One region of the Streptomyces sp. 8N114 genome, then DNA from elsewhere that is predicted to be linked to it. Evidence: riboswitches for the same ligand, from Rfam matches in the RefSeq annotation. Region 1 holds a riboswitch; each other region holds the start of a gene.
What was found. A riboswitch is a leader RNA that binds a small molecule or an ion and turns the genes downstream of it on or off. The one in region 1 is predicted to bind cobalamin.
Positions count from the first base shown of each region.

Region 2: linked by a shared signal. The riboswitch ahead of metE (5-methyltetrahydropteroyltriglutamate--homocysteine S-methyltransferase) and the one ahead of ACTWQF_RS13930 (ABC transporter substrate-binding protein) in region 1 are both predicted to bind cobalamin.
Region 3: linked by a shared signal. The riboswitch ahead of ACTWQF_RS33145 (cobalamin biosynthesis protein) and the one ahead of ACTWQF_RS13930 (ABC transporter substrate-binding protein) in region 1 are both predicted to bind cobalamin.

Region 1 covers NZ_JBQQBT010000005.1:243,436-246,700, reverse strand. The annotation lists gene ACTWQF_RS13940 (terpene synthase family protein) at 1-190, opposite strand, end outside; gene ACTWQF_RS13935 (DUF7873 family protein) at 362-1,093, shown strand; cobalamin riboswitch at 1,543-1,724, shown strand; gene ACTWQF_RS13930 (ABC transporter substrate-binding protein) at 1,791-2,831, shown strand; gene ACTWQF_RS13925 (FecCD family ABC transporter permease) at 3,068-3,265, shown strand, end outside.
Region 2 covers NZ_JBQQBT010000002.1:320,728-323,992, forward strand. The annotation lists gene metE (5-methyltetrahydropteroyltriglutamate--homocysteine S-methyltransferase) at 1-1,834, opposite strand, end outside; cobalamin riboswitch at 2,000-2,219, opposite strand; gene ACTWQF_RS06960 (tyrosine-protein phosphatase) at 2,287-3,081, opposite strand.
Region 3 covers NZ_JBQQBT010000030.1:24,498-27,762, forward strand. The annotation lists gene ACTWQF_RS33140 (cobyric acid synthase) at 1-796, opposite strand, end outside; gene ACTWQF_RS33145 (cobalamin biosynthesis protein) at 793-1,785, opposite strand; cobalamin riboswitch at 1,985-2,106, opposite strand; gene ACTWQF_RS33150 (hypothetical protein) at 2,311-2,523, opposite strand; gene ACTWQF_RS33155 (inorganic phosphate transporter) at 2,541-3,265, opposite strand, start outside.

The DNA.
Region 1 (3,265 bases):
GGTGGGTGTAGGCGCACAGCAGTGCATAGTCGTGCGCGTCCAGGTCGGCGGTGTCCCAGATCCCCGAGCCCTCCAGCATCCCCATCTCCCGTGCCCACTCCCGCGAATGGGTCCGGGCCTGGTCGACGTGCGGGTTGAGCCGGGCCGGGTAGGGCACGTAGAAGTCGGGCAGTTCGAAGGGTTGCGACAACGTCACTGTCCCCCAACTCGTCGGATCGGTAGCTGACTTGGCCTACCCGGATCCAAGCCGACGAACATCCAAATTCACTCGGACGTGGGACCCCCGTCCCTCGGGCCTGTTACGAAGTCGTCGAACAAAATGCGTGGCCCGACTGCGGATCAGGCTGCTAACTTCGCGTTCGTGGCGAAGCTGAATCAGATCATCGCAGTCGAGAAAGGCGTCAAGTCCAAGGTCGTCCAGGACCTGGCGCAGGCACAGCACGGGCTGGCGAAGTCCCAGATGCTGGCCGGTATCTCGCGTACGTACCAGCCCAAGGACGAAGAGGGCGAGCAGCTTCCGCCGGAGTCGACGCGGGTCCAGGTCAAGGCCGAGGATGTGCTGAAGGAAACGGCGAAGATCCTGACCCGCCTGTTCGATGTGACGGCGACGAAGGACTGGGCGAACCTCACGGCTCGTGCGGACGTCGTCGTCGACGGGCGCACCGTCCTGTCCGAAGTTCCCGTCTCCTACCTGCTGTTCCTGGAGAAGCAACTGGGCGAGCTCGGCACCTTCCTGCGGAAGCTGCCGGTGCTGGACGGCGCGGAGGCGTGGGAGAAGGACCCCTCCACGGACTGGTGGAAGACCGAGCAGGTCCGTACGGTGCGCACCAAGAAGGTGCCGCGCAACCATGTGAAGGCGGAGGCCACGGAGAAGCACCCGGCCCAGGTCGAGGTGTACTACGAGGACATCCCCGTCGGCTACTGGACCACGGTCAAGTACTCCGGCGCCCTGCCCGCACGACGGGTCAACGAGCTGCTGGAGCGGCTGGACAAGCTGGCCGCCGCGGTGAAGTTCGCCCGCGAGGAGGCCAACGGGACCGAGGTCACCGACAAGCGCGTCGGGGACGCCGTCTTCGGCTACCTCTTCGACTGACGCCCAGGAGGCATCTCACCACCACAGACACCCCGGCTCACGTTTCGACGACGTGGCGGCCGGGGTCCCCCGGGGCCAGGGCTTCAGCGCCCTTCGGTCACCGGGTGCGCCAGGAGCGCAAAGCTGAAGCTGAAGCTGATGTGTGACCCCCCGGGTCGCCCTGTCCTGAACACAGGGTGCCCGTCAGTCTCAACCTCTCGCTCCAAGCTCAGTATCGCCGCTCATCGTCCGGCAACCGGGGCGGTGACGACCTTGAGACGCTGGTTCGAACCCAGCCGGCGCATCCACGCTGCGCCGTGGTGGAGTGGCTCCACGCAAGGGCATCGCCGAACGATCCGCCCATAAACAGGCCGGTGCGTGTGAACGAGCGGCACCCAGGACCCCGGGGCCGGGTAAAGCCCCGGGGTCCCTTTTGTCGTTTCTCCGGTTCCTGCGGGCTGCCGCCCGCGTGGTACGTTTCAGCCGCCAGTCAAACCCTTGAACGGGTCAGGGAATCCGGTGCGAATCCGGAGCTGACGCGCAGCGGTGTGGGACTGGGGCGTGCACGAGGCCACTGGGGACGTACGTCCCTGGGAAGGCGCACGCTCCCACAGTCCCGAGCCCGAAGACCTGCTGGCACCCGCGCTCGGACTGCCCCGGGCGCGGTGGCACGCCGGGCCCCGCGACTGGGCCTCTGACGGAGAAGGAACACCTGGCCATGCGCCGACCGCGCCGTATCCGCGTACTCGTGCCGGGCCTCGCCCTCGCACTCGTCCTGGGCACCGCCGGCTGCGGCGGGGGCTCCCCGACGGAAGCTTCCGGCAAGGGCGCGGCCCCCGGTTACCCCCGGACGCTGCACAACTGCGGGCAGGACGTCACCCTCCAGCGGCCCCCGCGGCGGGCCGTCTCCCTCGACCAGGGCTCGACCGAGATCCTGCTGGCACTCGGGCTGGGCGACAGGATGGCGGGCACCGGCACCTGGACCGACCCTGTCATGAAGGGGCTCGGTGAACAGAACGCGAAGGTCCCGCGGCTGGCCGACGGTTACCCCGCGCTGGAGAAGGTGCTCGAAAAGGACCCGGACCTGGTGACCGCCTCCTTCTCCGCCACCCTCGACAAGGGCGGCGTCGCCCCGCGCGGCAAGTTCGCCGGTCTCGGGGTGCCCACCTACCTCTCCCCCGCCGACTGCGCCAAGAAGTCCGGCTCCAACGGTGACGGAGCGCGCGGCAGCCGGCTGGAGCTGAGCACCGTCTACGGCGAGATCCGCGACCTGGCGAAGGCGTTCGGCGTGCAGAAGCGCGGCGAGCGGCTGGTGGCCGGTCTCAAGGCGCGGGTGGCGAAGGCCACCCGGGGCACCGGCGCGCGCGGCACCTCCGTCATGTACTGGTTCGCCAACTCCGAGTCGCCGTATCTGGCGGGCTGCTGCGGGGCGCCGGGCATCATCACCCGCGCGGTGGGCGCGAAGAACGTCTTCGACGACACCCACGACGAGTGGCCGCAGATCGGCTGGGAGACGGTCGCCGACCGGGACCCCGATGTGATCGTGCTGGGCGATCTGACCCGCAAGAACCAGACCGCGGAGACAGCCAAAGCCAAGATCCGGAAGCTGGAGTCCGACCCGGTCACCCGCCATATGACGGCAGTCCGCCACAAGCGCTACATCCTGCTGCCCGGCGCCGCGATGAATCCCTCGATCCGCACGGTGGAGGGCGTGGAGAAGGTGGCGCGGGGGCTGCGGGATTTGGGGCTAGCGAAGTGAGGGCGGAACAGGCTGGTGGGAGCTCCGAAGCTGCTGCCGACCCGGCACCGGGGGCTGCGCTTGCCCACCCTGCGCCCCTGGCGCAGACTGCCCAAGCTTCGCAGGGGGAGGCGCGCCCCGAAGGGGCGCGGGGAACTGCGCGACCAGCTACACCCCACCCGCAGTCCGCAAGCCTCGGAAAGGGGCACCCCCTCACCGGAGCCCTCCGCACCGGGCGGGGCACCGCCCTCCTGTGCGTGGTCGCCGCACTCGCCCTCGCCGCGTCAGTTGCCCTGGCCATCACCGTCGGCCAGGCCGGGCTCGGCGTAGCCGACGTATGGCGGGTCGTCGCAGAACGACTGGGCGGCCCCGAGGCGGGCCTCTCGCCGCTCCGCGAGGGCATCGTCTGGGAACTACGGCTCCCTCGCGCCCTGCTGGCAGCACTATGCGGCGCG
Region 2 (3,265 bases), on a different contig from region 1:
CCAGCTCGCACACCTCGTCGCGCAGCGCCAAGGCCACCTGGCGCGCCGTCGCGGACACCGGCTGGTCGTCCCGTACGAACGACCAGGCGAGCATGGTCACCGGGCCGGTGAGCATGCCCTTGACCGGGCGGGAGGTCAGCGACTGGGCGTACCGCGTCCAGCGGACCGACAACGGCCGCCGGCGCGCGACGTCGCCCGCGAGGATCGGCGGGCGCACATAGCGGGTGCCGTACGACTGCACCCAGCCGTGCCGGGTGGCGAGGTAGCCGGTGAGCTGTTCGGCGAAGTACTGCACCATGTCGTTGCGTTCGGGCTCACCGTGCACCAGCACGTCGAGCCCGGCGCGCTCCTGGAAGCCGACCACCTCACGGATCTCGGCCGCGATCCGCTCCTCGTAGGCGGCCTCGTCGATCCGGCCGGCCCGCAGGTCGGCACGGGCCGCACGCAGCTCGGCCGTCTGCGGGAACGACCCGATGGTGGTGGTCGGCAGCGGCGGCAGACCGAGCCGGGTGCGCTGCGCCGCCGTGCGCTGCGCGTACGGCAGTGCCCGCCGGGTGTCCGCGTCGGCGACGGCGGCGGAGCGGGCCCGTACGGTCTTGTCGTGGGTGAGCGGTGAGGCCGCACGGGAGGCCAGATCGGCGCGGTTGGCGGCGAGCTCGGCGCCGATCGCGCCGGTCCCCTCGGACAGCCCGCGCGCCAGTGTGACGGCCTCGGCCGCCTTCTGCCGCGCGAACGCCAGCCAGCGGGCCACCTGCGGGTCGATATGGCGCTCGGCGCGGGCGTCCAGCGGCACGTGCAGCAGCGAGCAGGAGGTCGCCACATCCACCCGCTCGGCGAGGCCCAGCAGGGTGGCGAGGGTGGCGATGGACCGCTCGTAGTCGTTGATCCACACATTGCGGCCGTCGATCACGCCCGCGACCAGCCGCTTCCCGGGCAGCCCGCCGACCGCGGCGAGCGCGTCCAGGTTTCCGGCGGCCGGGCCCGTGAAGTCCAGCGCCAGGCCCTCCACGGGTGCCTTCGCCAGCACCGGCAGCGCCTCGCCGAGCCGGTCGAAGTAGGAGGCGACCAGCAGGCGGGGCCGGTCGGTGAGCATGCCGACCGTCCGGTATGCCTGCGCTGCGGCCTCCAGCTCGGCAGCGGTGCGGTCCTGCACCAGCGCCGGCTCGTCCAGCTGCACCCACTGAGCGCCTGCGGCGCGCAGGTCAGCGAGCACTTCCGCGTAGACCGGCAGCAGCCGCTCCAGCAGTGTCAGCGGCTCGAAGTCGGGGGCGACGCCCGGCGCCGGTTTGGCCAGCAGAAGGTAGGTGACCGGCCCGACGAGCACCGGCCGGGCCGCCTTCAGGCCCAGTGCGAGGGCTTCCTTCAGCTCGGCGGTCTGCTTGCTCGCGTCAGCGCAGAAGACCGTGCCCGGTCCGAGCTCGGGCACCAGGTAGTGGTAGTTGGTGTCGAACCACTTGGTCATCTCCAGCGGCGCGGCGTCCTGCGTGCCGCGGGCCATGGCGAAGTACCCGGCCAGCGGGTCCACCGCCACCGCCTCCCGGTGCCGCTCGGGGAGGGCGCCGACCATGACGGTGGTGTCCAGCACGTGGTCGTAGTACGAGAAATCTCCGGTGGGCACCTCGTGGATGCCCGCCTCCGCCAGCTGCCGCCAGTTCGCGCTGCGCAGTGCGGCGGCGGTGGAGTGCAGGGCCTCGGCGGTGACGCGGCCCTTCCAGTAGCCCTCGATGGCCTTCTTCAGTTCGCGGTTCGGCCCCTGGCGGGGATAGCCGTGCACCGTGGCACGCACCGGTGCGGGCGGGGCAGTGGTGGCCGGGTTCGCTGCTGTCGCTGTCACGCAACTCTCCTTCGCGAGATGTCTCCAGCGCTCCCGGAAGATCGGGACGAGGATGCGAAGGGGAGACGGCACGGGACGGCGCGAACGCGTGGCTGGTGTCCGCCGCCTTGTGCGCTGTGCTCTCCGACCCGCCCTCGAGGTCTCCGGGAGGACCGTACGCGTGTGGACGCGTACGGGCAGCGGGCAGGTCTTCGGACTCGCGGGCGCGCCTGCCGGTCTCCCGGCGGGCACCTACTGGCCGTCGCTTCCCGGACCGTCGGTCCAGTGCGTGTGACGGCGGTCGTTCCCGCTCACCGCTGCGGGGCAGTCCCGGATTCACACCGGGTTCCCTCTTACGACGCCTCCCGCCTGGCGGACGGGGCGAACCAGCTGCATGGCCAGCATAGCCGGGGCCCGCCGCGTGAGGGCCGGCCCGCATCCGCCGCGTGGGCAGTCGCTCCTCCCCCGGAGCCTCAGGGCTCCAGGAGGCGGGACTGCAACCTGGTGCGGGTGCCGGGGGAGAGTTTGAGGCCCTCCTTCAGATAGGTGTCCGCGTCGCCCCACGTCTCGTCGATGGTGGCGAACGCCGCGTGGAGGTAGGCGGCGCGGGCGTCGAAGAGGGGGGCGAGGAGTTCCAGGACCTCGGGGGACATCCCGGCCTTGGACTTGCTGCTGCGGTAGATCTTGTAGCGCCGGTGCGGCTGGTTGGACTGGAGGTAGTCCTCCTCGATGGCGGCCCGCTCGACGCCGAGGGCCAGCAGCGTGACGGCGATCGACAGACCGGCCCGGTCCTTGCCCGCGGCGCAGTGCATCAGCGCCGGCACGCTGTCCTCGGCGAGGGCGTGCAGGATACGGCTGTGCTCGGCGGTGCGCTCGCGGATCATGGTGCGGTAGGAGTCGGTCATCCGTTGGGCAGCGAGGCCGTCCCCGAGTATGGCCCGCAGCTGATCCAGCTCGCCGTCGCGCACCAGCCGCCAGAACTCGGCCCCGTCGGCCGGGTCGGAGAGCGGGAGATTGACGTTGCGGACACCCGGAAGCTCGATGTCGGGGCCGTCGAGCGCCTGGTCGGCGGAGTTGCGGAAGTCGAAGACCGTGTGCAGCTCGAGCTCGCCGAGGAAGGCGGCGTCCTCGGGTGTCGCGTGTGCCAGGTGCCCGCTGCGGAAGAGCACCCCGCGCCGCACCCGGCGCCCGTCCACCGTCGGCAGGCCCCCGACGTCCCGGAAATTCCGTACCCCGGTCAGCACCGTATCGGCGGACTCCACACTCACGCGCACTCCTAGCATTTCCGACGACCGTCCGTTCGACCATAAGGCATGGATGCCTGAGGCGATCAGTCCTTGGATGCGTGACCCGTACGACGTTCCGCCGGGCGCGGGGGGGGGGGGGGCACACGCCACCGCGTGACTGCGGAGCTGTTCGGGCGGCCCGCGAGCTCCGACCAATTCCATGGGC
Region 3 (3,265 bases), on a different contig from region 1:
TGCCGCGCAGCGAGACCCTCAGCCCGTCCTCCTCGTCGATGCCCAGCCCGTGCTGGAACGGCAGTACGCCCAGCGTGGGCCGCCCGGTCAGCCCGTGCAGCATCTCCAGGCCGGGCTCCAGCAGTGTGACGTCGCCGCGGAACTTGTTGACCATGTAGCCTGCCAGCAGCGCCTGGTCCTCGGGGGCCAGCAGTGCCGTCGTACCGAAGAGCGAGGCGAACACCCCGCCCCGGTCGATGTCGCCGACCACCAGCACCGGCAGCCGACAGGCGCGCGCCAGCCCCATGTTGACGATGTCGCTGCGCCGCAGATTGATCTCCGCAGGGCTGCCCGCGCCCTCGCAGATGACCGCGTCATGGCTGCGCCGCAGCTCCTCGAGACAGCCCGCGACCGTCTCCAGCAGCTCCTCGCGCCGCCCGTGCCGTACGCCGTCGCCACAGCCGCTGTCGTCGCCTTCCGTGTGGCGGCCGAAGTATCCCCGTGCCGACATCTCGCCGACCGCCTTGCCCAGCAGTACGACCTGGCTGGTGCGGTCGCTGCCCGGCTTCAGCAGCACCGGGTTCATCAGCGCGCTCGGCTCGACCCGCGCGGCAGCCGCCTGCATGGCCTGCGCGCGGCCGATCTCGGCGCCGTCGAGGGTGACGAACGAGTTCAGCGACATGTTCTGCGCCTTGAACGGCGCCACCCGCATCCCCTTGCGGGCCAGCCAGCGGCAGATGCCCGCCGTCACCACGCTCTTGCCGGCGTCCGAGGTCGTCCCGGCGACCAGCAGTCCGCCTCCCGTACGCGCGCTCACCGCACCCCTCCCTCCCCGCGGCCACGCCCGAAGCGGCGTACTGCCGTGCCCACCAGACAACTTGTGGCCAGCGCCAACAGTCCTACCCGCCGCGACAGCCGCACAGCGCGCTCGATGTCCGCCGTTCGGACGGCCCGGCCGGGCGCGTTGAGGACGGGCCGGTGCTCCACCCGCCCCCCGTACGACAGCGTCCCGCCCAGCCGCACGCCCAGTGCGCCCGCGAACGACGCCTCTACGGGGCCCGCGTTGGGGCTGGGGTGGCGGTGCGCGTCGGCGCGCCAGGCGCGTACGGCACCGCGCGGGTCCGGCCCGGCGAACGCGGCCAGTACGGCGGTCAGCCGTGCCCCCGGCCAGCCCGCCACGTCGTCCAGCCGCGCGGCGGCCCAGCCGAACCGGCGGTGCCGCGGGGAGGTGTGCCCGACCATCGCGTCCAGCGTGTTGACCGCGCGGAAGCCCACCAGCCCCGGAACGCCCGCCAGCGCCCCCCACACCAGTGCTCCCACCACGGCGTCGGAGGTGTTCTCCGCGACCGACTCGACCACGGCGCGGGCCACTTCCGGCGCGCCCAGCCGCTGCGGGTCGCGCCCGCACAGCGCGGGCAGCCGTTCGCGTGCCAGCTCCAGGTCTCCCGCCTCCAGCGCGGCGCCCACGGCCCGTGCCTCGCGGGTCAGCGACGTACCCCCGAGCACGGCCCACGCGGTGACGGCCGTCAGCGCGATGCCGGGCGCCGGGGAGCGGCCCGCGGCGGGGGAGGGGCCGGGTGCGGCACCGACCGTCTTCAGCGCGCCCGCCGCGGCGACCGCGCCCCCCGCGCAGAGAGCGACATAGAGCGCCCCCGCGCCCCGGTGGTCGCGCCACATTCGGCGCTCCAGTGCGGCGGCCGCCCGCCCGAAGGCAGCGACCGGGTGGCCGCGCCGCGGATCACCGAGCAGCGCGTCGGCGGCGAACCCCAGCAGAGTGCCGCGGACATGGACGTCACGGGCCCGCATCAGACGACGGTTCCGGCACACGCATCCACGACGGCGGCAGTCGGGGGTGCTCCCGGCCGGAGTCCCCGGGGATGCTCCAAGGGGAAGGCAGCAGGCACCTCGGCAAGAGATACGGCAGCAACAGCTATGGCGACGGGGCCACGCATGGCGGTGTCCTCACTCAGGGTCCTCGCCCTGGCTCGACTCGACCGGCGGCGAGAGTCTCCTGGCTCCCGGATCCACACCGCCCCCGCCTTCCAGCCCGCGTGGGCCGTGGCTTCGTTGAGGGAGGCGCTCCCCGGTGACAGTGGCGGGACCGCGCCGGATTCGCACCGGCTTCCTCCCCATGCCGCCGTTTGGCACCCGGCAGTCCACCACGTCGCCCCTGCGGGGGGCAACTCGAACGTGCTGGTTACGGCCGTCGCGGCGGGAAAAAGCGTGAGGGCTTCGCCCCTACACCCCCTGTGGAGCCGGGGGTCGGGAGGCGAAGCCCCACACATGGTTCCTGGCGTCGGAGACCGGGGGCGAACCCCCGTCGTGGAACGGCTACGCCGCGATCAGATAGATCCCGTACGCCACTGCCGCCACGCACAGGGCGTAGCAGACGTACGCACCGGTGCGGGCCAGCGGCGAAGGCGCGGAGCCCGCGGTGCGGGGCGAGCCGGCGACGATGCCGAGGGTGAAGACGCCGACGAGTCCCACCGTCGCCACCAGGCTGACGCCGAAGACCTGGCCGAGTGCGGCCCAGTCGATGTTCATGCGGTCGTCCCTTCTGCCTAGCGGAGGCTGCTCGCCGAAGCGGGGCGGCCGGTCGGATGCGGGGTCTCGGCCGCCTTCGTCTCCTCGGCGGAGGCGGCGGAGGCGGCCGAGGCGGCGGAGCTCACTCCCGCCGGCGGCGGGGGCGGAGAGACGGCCCGAATGGCGGTGGTGACCACCCCGACGGGCTCGGACTCGGGCCCCGCGGGCTCCGGCTCTCCGGCCGGGCTCGGGATCCCCGTTGTCTCCGGGGCCGAGGCGGGCTCGACCTCGTTGACGTTGGTGTGGTCCACCGGCGCGCGCCGGGAGCGGAGCCAGATGGCGCCGCAGAGCACGAGGGCGAGGACGGCGACTGTCGTGACGCCCCAGTCGCCCTGCTGGGCCAGCAGCGCGGCCCCGGCCGCGACGCCGCCGGCTGCGGGGAGGGTCAGCGCCCAGCCGATGACCATGCGGCCCGCCGTTCCCCACCGCACGACGCCGCCCTTGCGGCCGAGCCCTGAACCCATCACGGCGCCGGAGCACACGTGCGTGGTGGAGAGGGAGAAGCCGATGTGCGAGGAGGCCAGGATGGTGGCCGCCGCGCTGGTCTGGGCTGCGAAGCCCTGCGGGGGCTGGATGTCGGTGATGCCCTTGCCCATCGTGCGGATGATGCGCCAGCCGCCGAGGTAGGTGCCCAGTGCGATGGCGAGCCCGGCGGCGGCGATGACCCACACCGGCGGGTCGGAGCCGGGCGCCAGGGCGCCGC